DNA from 2 places in the Myxacorys chilensis genome. Region 2 is predicted to be linked to the other one. Evidence: predicted binding sites of a transcription regulator. Region 2 holds the regulator's gene; the other holds the start of a gene.
What was found. The regulator NtcA, encoded in region 2, controls nitrogen genes in cyanobacteria. The targets are predictions, from matches to a motif close to TTTGTANNNNNNNNTACAAA.

Region 1 (3,411 bases), on a different contig from region 2:
CTAAGGCTTTCGTCGCTGGACGTGTAGCAAGTTCGATCGGCTCATCCTTGTACTCTTTTAAGCGATAGCCATATTCCAAATTCTCTTTATTTTTCTTGAGAATCGGAAATAGGCGAAATGCGCCCTTTAGCAATTCTTCTTCGTTGCCATAGATTGCCGCATTAATTTGGTTAGAGCGTTTCACCGCGATCGCGCCCACCGGAAACCACGGCTTTTTATCTTTGACCCGCATGTAAATCTCATATTCCGGTAGCCCGCTCGACTTAAATTCGTCATACTGCTTTGAGGCTTTCTCTCGCTTTGATGCGCCCTGAGACTGCTTTTTCTCTTGGTGAACTTTCTTGCCAAATCCGGGGGTGGTCATCGCAGTATATGAATGTCATTAACAAAAGTTTACGGCATTTTTTAGAAAATTAGAAATTTTACGGCAGTCATTTGAAAAAGATGCCAATAAGATCACTCACTTTAAGGCCCAATTAGTGAGGCATGACATAACATCAAACCAGTCGTTTTGCAGGAAGTTTAGTGTTTCTAGTTAAAGACTCAAGTCACTCTCGTGAAGAGCGAATTAAGCAATTTTTAGCTGAAGATCCTTCATTGTCAGCCCTTCTTGCGGTGATCCACTTTGAGTGGACGGTTCGGCGGGCAATTATTGCGCTCGGGACTTCTCCCAATGTGGCGATACGAGGAGATTTAAAGAAGCGTGGTCAGGGACTCGAGGGGTACAAAGATATCTGGAAAGACGAAGTTTTTCTGAACGAGAAGGTTCAGCTACGTCTCCCTGAAGTCGTGCAGAACTGGGACGGTCTGGGTAAAGCTTTCCGCTTGCGTCACCGACTAGTTCATGGTGTTGCTTCTTGTGATGCAGAATATGCTAGGAAGCGGGCGCACTGGGCAATTAGTGCAACGAATGACATCAGAGCGGTCTGCATTGATAAAGGTATTAATTTAGATGCCCGTTTGCCTGTCAGGAGATGCACTAAAGCGTAAGAACGTTTCTCTATTAAGCAACGCCCTCCATTTCAGTGCTTGACTGACCTTCGATGCGATCCAGCAATCGCTTTCCCTAACCAGTTAGACTATAAGAAGTCTTTGCAGTCAGTGAGAGGAGCAGGAATGATTAGCCCGGATCAGGTTGAAGCGATGATCAAGGCTGGGTTGCCAGATTCTCAAGTAAGCGTTGTCAGCCCAGATGGGGAGCATTTTGATGTCACCGTTGTCTCTTCGTCGTTTGAGGGCAAACGCCGTGTGCAGCAGCATCAGCTTGTCTATGGCGCAGTCAAGCAAGCGATGGCATCTGAAGCGATTCATGCCCTATCGCTCAACACCTTTACTCCCGAAGAATGGGCAGCAAAGCCCTAATCCATCTTTACTGAAGTTTATCCCTAAATAACCCTTATGACAGACACCAACGATCGCATCGACAATCTAGTTAAACAAAGCAAAATTGTCGTTTTTATGAAGGGCAGTAAGCTAATGCCCATGTGTGGATTCTCAAACAACGTGGTTCAAATCCTCAATGCGCTAGGCGTTCCTTATGAAACGGTGGACGTGCTAGAAGACCCTGAAGTTCGTCAGGGAATCAAAGAATATTCTAATTGGCCCACTATTCCGCAAGTGTACGTAAATGGCGAGTTTTTAGGCGGCTCTGACATCTTGATTGAGCTGTACCAAAAAGGTGAACTTCAGCAGCTTGTAGAAGTTGCTTTAGCATCCTAGGACTCACCAGAGGACGCACTCAGACAGACGTCTTGAAGCCGATCAGAGCCAATCGCAAAAGCGTCTGACGATGTTTCATGCAATTAGCGCAGAGTGCAACTTCCAGAGAAACCGCAAATCCACAAACCTCTGCCAGAACGTTCTAAAACGTCCTTAAAGAACGCGAAAGGGCGCTGATCAAAGCGCCCTAACATATTCCTTAACGATAGTCTCGGTCTGGTTCTGGCATCGTCATCTCAAAATTTGAAGGGTCATAGAGGTATCGTGTCAACTCTTCTTCTAATCGATGAATCTGGAATGGTTCCAGCGCATTAGAGTGACGAAGAGAAGCGATGTATCCCTCCATGTACATCCGGAGATCATCATAGCGATATCCCCGGTTCCAATGCTCAACCAGAGCGTCGGTGAGCCTTTGGTAATAGCGAATCGTGGGCGCGTCTTGAAGCATAAGTCCCATGTAAACGACGACGATGTCCTGTAGTAAAGAACTTACATTCCTAGTCTTAATCTTAACATCAACCCTTCTTAGCTCACCCCATGTTGCATAATCCTAACGGCATAAACTTAAGGTAGACTTTTTGGTTTGTGTAGGATTAGTCAAGAGCCTGGGTAACAGGCGTTACAAACCGATACTGACTGGCTTTGCTAATCTGAAAGGCAGCAAACTAAGGGAAATCAGCCTCCGTGGGAGCCTCAAACATTCAAATCGTAGAAGGGAACCCGCATCTGCGATCGCTTCTTGGATGGCATTTACAGCAGGCAGGATATCACGTCCATCAGTCGGCTGATTTGCACCAAGCACGAGAGATCTTTCTGATGCGTCAGCCGAATCTGGTAATTCTCGATTCTGACTTACCAGATGGAGATGGAGTGGAGTTCTGCCGTTGGTTGCAGCAGCAACAGTTGGCGATGATCTTGATGCTGTCGGCTCGCACGTCAGAGCCAGACATTGTAGAAGGATTGCGGGCAGGTGCCGATGACTATCTGACGAAGCCCTTTGGAATGCAGGAGTTTTTAGCCAGGGTAGAGGCTTTGATGCGTCGACGTCGGGCCTCCGCTCCGCCTGCTCATCTGGACTTTGGCGATCTCAAAATTGATTTGGTGCATCGCCGAGTTCATTTTAAGGGTGAGCTGATTGAGCTGACACCACAAGAATTTAGTTTGTTGTATGTGTTGGCTCAAGCGGGGGGAACGGCACTGAGTCGGTCGGAGTTGTTGCAGCGGGCGTGGCCCGATGCGATCGACAATCCCCGCACAGTGGATACGCATGTGCTGTCCTTGCGAAAAAAAGTCGAAATTGATCCCCGGCAGCCCAATCTAATTCAAACGGTTAGAAATGTCGGCTATCGGCTCAATCTTGAGCTGCTGAATGCGCCTTCATATTCTCAAAACGGGCATCAAGCAAGCCGAAAGACAGTTGCCTCGGGTCGCTAATCCCATTCTGCGGATTCTTCGGCTTCAATGCGGGCGATCGCACCTCTTAGATCCTGCCAATCTACTTGATGGGTCAGCAAATCTTGGATCAGTTCGCCTCGCTGCAAGTGCAGTACTCGATGGCTAAATTGTGCGGCAAATTCTAGGTGATGAGTGGCAATCAGAATCGTTTGAGGAAGTTCCGAAAGCAACCTGAGAAGATGATCTTGTCGTCCAACGTCGAGCGAAGTGGTTGGCTCATCAAGCAGCAAAATGGCA
Region 2 (3,411 bases):
GCCGAGACAGGTTCTTCGGCTTCACCTCTAAACGGGTGTCTTCCTGTAGGGATGTGAGAACAGCCTGCACTAATTGCCAACGATCGCGGATGGATAGTTGCAGTACCTGTTTTTGTAGTTCTTGTAATGTCATCTGGAGCAGTGCCCAAACTAAGTACTTCTCAATTGTAAAATCTTGTAGCCTAGACAAATCTAAAGGGATAAAAATTATCGTTTACCGCCCGACTACCAAGCAACAATCTTGGATAATTTGATTGTTAAAGTTTTCATCAGTTAGGAATCGTAATTTATCGCAGATTTTGCAAACTTATTAGAGCATAGGGCTTGGGAGAATCCTAGTTCTTCGATGAAAAATATCAAAAAGAATATTGGATGGCCGGAGGAAAGCCACGAGCAAAGGGGCAGAAAACTTCCTCACGCAACGCTTTTAGCGTTCCGCCAAGCGTCAATGAGATCAAGACCAAGTCGCCTGCTGTGAAGAATGGAGCCAGTGCAAAAGCCGCCGTTGAATGACTCGAATGTAAGTCAGGGGGCGATCGCACGTTGGAGCAATGCGATCGCCCCCTGACTGCTGTAACTTATCCAAAGCGAAATCTACCTCTCTAATGCCAGTTATAGATCAGGGCTCCCTCTCTCCAGTCCGCTTTGCGCTAGAATCTGGTCAAAATGATTGACTATTCTCCCCAAAAAGCGTTCAATACGAGTCAATCTTTTGGTGAGGAAATCACAGAGATTTTCTAAAATTCTTAAAATACGGGCAGAAATGTATAAGGAGGCACAAAAACTGCGTTTGCAGTCAGTTTAAGTGTTCTAAAGTCATCAATTGTTTACAAAGGCTTCGCTTACAATGACTCGCCTCAATAGAACAATTTTCTATAGGGGTTTTAATAGAAAAGTTTGCTCACCGGTGAGCCTAATAGTTGCTAAGAGAACGTCTGAGTGACGATAAAGGGAAGAAATGATAGTGACCAAAGAGAGACCGCTTGCATCGTTATTTCGCCAAATCGGTGGAGGGGCATACCCCCCCGTTGTAGAAACATTTGAGCGTGGCAAAACTATTTTCTTTCCGGGTGATCCGGCGGAACGGGTTTACTTCTTGCAGAAAGGAGCCGTCAAGCTCTCGCGCGTGTACGAGGCAGGCGAGGAGATCACCGTGGCCCTGCTGAGAGAGAACAGCGTGTTTGGGGTGCTATCGCTAATTACAGGTCAACGCGCCGATCGTTTCTATCATGCCGTGGCATTTACTCCAGCAGAGTTGCTGTCGGTGCCCATCGAGCAGGTCGAGAAAGCCCTGAAAGACAACCCAGATCTCTCAATGATGCTGCTGAAAGGACTGTCATCTCGCATTCTACAAACCGAGATGATGATCGAAACGTTGGCGCACCGAGATATGGGATCGCGGTTGGTCAGCTTTTTGCTGATTCTCTGCCGCGATTTTGGCGTACCGTCCCAAGAAGGGATCACAATTGATCTCAAACTGTCGCATCAAGCGATCGCAGAAGCAATTGGCTCAACTCGCGTGACCGTCACCCGTCTATTAGGCGATTTGCGGCAAGATAACATGATCTCGATTCACAAGAAAAAGATTACCGTTCACAATCCGGTCACGTTAAGCCAGCAATTTACTTAGACTTTCTCTGCCCTCGCTCCAAATCACACATTTTCTTCGCAGCAGTGATATCCGTTCCGCAGGCATAATAGATGCGGAGTCCTGCTTGTCGAGTGAACTAAGCCGGAGCGTTTTGGAGCATCAATGTCCGACATAGGGCTAATTCTGATTTTGGCAGTTTTGATTTTGGGCGGGCTGATCGCAACCGTTGGCGATCGCATTGGCACCAAAGTTGGAAAGGCGCGTCTGAGCTTGTTTAATCTGCGGCCTAAGCGCACGGCAACTCTCGTGACGATTTTGACCGGAACGTTAATTTCCGCCTCGACATTTGGCATTTTGTTTGCGAGTAGCCGCCAGTTTCGCGATATGCTGCTCGATTTCAACGACTTGCAAAAGAAAGTCCGGGAGCAAAATCGAGCCTTACGGAAAAACTCAGATGATTTGCAAATTACTAATCAGCAGAAGAGTAAGGTCGAGGATGAACTTGAGCGCACCCGCGCCCAGCGGACACAAGCGGAAGGACAACTCAATCGAATTAATGAGTCTCTGAAGCAGTCCCTTGAAAAGCAGAGACAGACCAACGAGCAGCTCAGAACGGCTGAGGCGCAGCGGGATGTGATTCGCGGTCAACTCAATGCCGTATCTGCGCAGGCTGAAAGGCTGCGATCGGAGATTAATCAGTTGCAGAGCGAGCAGAAAACCCTAATTGCTCAGCGCGATGCCGTCAAAGCGCAAATTGCCGAGCGCGATAGTCAAATTGCGGAGCGGACGAGCACGATTCAGAGGCGCGATCGCGAAATCGCCGAGCGCGATCGCGTGATTGCCGAGCGCGAAATTCAACTTCGACAGTTGGCATCTCAGCAAGCGCTCTTAGCCGAAGCGGTGCAGCAGTCTGAGCAAGAAGCCCAACTGATTCGCGGCGGATATTTGGCGATTCTGCGGAGTCAGGTGCTGTCGGCGGGTGTGCTGCGGGTGGTTGATCCAGCCGCTGCCAAAGCCGCAGTCGATCGCTTGCTAAAAGAGGCAAATCGAGCGGCCTGGCAGTTGATCCAACCTGGTTCTACCGGGGAAGAGCAAATCGTTCTAATTAAGACCGCCGAGGTAGAGCGTCTGATTAAAAAGATTAATGATGGTCAAGACTACGTGGTGAGAATTGCGGCAGACGCTAACTATGTCCGGGGCGAACGGCGACCCGTTTCCGTCTTTGCCAGTGCTATTCCCAATCGGGTCGTGTTTTTAGCAGGGGATGTGGTGGCTGCAAAGTCGATTGAACCCTCAAAGCTGACGTCTGAGCAGTTCCAACAAAACATCGAACAACTGCTCGCCTTCTCCAATTTCCGCGCGAAACGGGCAGGCGTAATTAACGATAGCGTTCAGATTGAAAACCTAGAGTCGTTATCGGGCTTTATAGAGCAACTGCGCCAATTTCAGACTCCGGTAGAACTCCGGGCGGTGGCATCCGATGTAACGTACACAGTAGGACCGCTCAAAATAGGATTAGTGGTGATTCAAAACGGTCAAGTGGTACTGAAAACGTCGTAGTCATGGACAGTTGGAAAGCGATGGAGAAGGGACAGACGGTGCTGGATCAACCTGTAATTCTGGGGTTTGATCCGGGGCGGCAGAAGTGTGGGTTGGCGGTGATGGGCGTTGATCGGCGGTTGTATTATCACGAGGTCGTGACGGCAGAAAGTGCGATCGCCACGATCAAATCACTGCGTCAACGGTTTCCGATTTCGCTCTTGATTATGGGGGATCAAACCTCTTCAAAAGCGTGGAAGCAGAAATTAGGAGATGAATTG

Region 1: a site for NtcA is predicted at 2,326-2,345, ahead of AC5JLB_RS24155 (DUF6761 family protein). Genes of this name have one in related genera too.

What each region holds. Positions count from the first base shown of each region.
Region 1 is NZ_JCACKG010000235.1:972-4,382, reverse strand. It holds gene AC5JLB_RS24175 (HHL1-like protein) at 1-364, opposite strand, end outside; gene AC5JLB_RS24170 (hypothetical protein) at 526-990, shown strand; gene AC5JLB_RS24165 (BolA family protein) at 1,117-1,362, shown strand; gene grxD (Grx4 family monothiol glutaredoxin) at 1,399-1,719, shown strand; gene AC5JLB_RS24155 (DUF6761 family protein) at 1,919-2,176, opposite strand; gene AC5JLB_RS24150 (response regulator transcription factor) at 2,404-3,153, shown strand; gene AC5JLB_RS24145 (ABC transporter ATP-binding protein) at 3,150-3,411, opposite strand, start outside.
Region 2 is NZ_JCACKG010000149.1:83,521-86,931, reverse strand. It holds gene AC5JLB_RS11150 (hypothetical protein) at 1-133, opposite strand, end outside; gene AC5JLB_RS11145 (hypothetical protein) at 455-586, opposite strand; gene ntcA (global nitrogen regulator NtcA) at 959-1,630, shown strand; gene AC5JLB_RS11135 (DUF3084 domain-containing protein) at 1,754-3,151, shown strand; gene AC5JLB_RS11130 (pre-16S rRNA-processing nuclease YqgF) at 3,154-3,411, shown strand, end outside.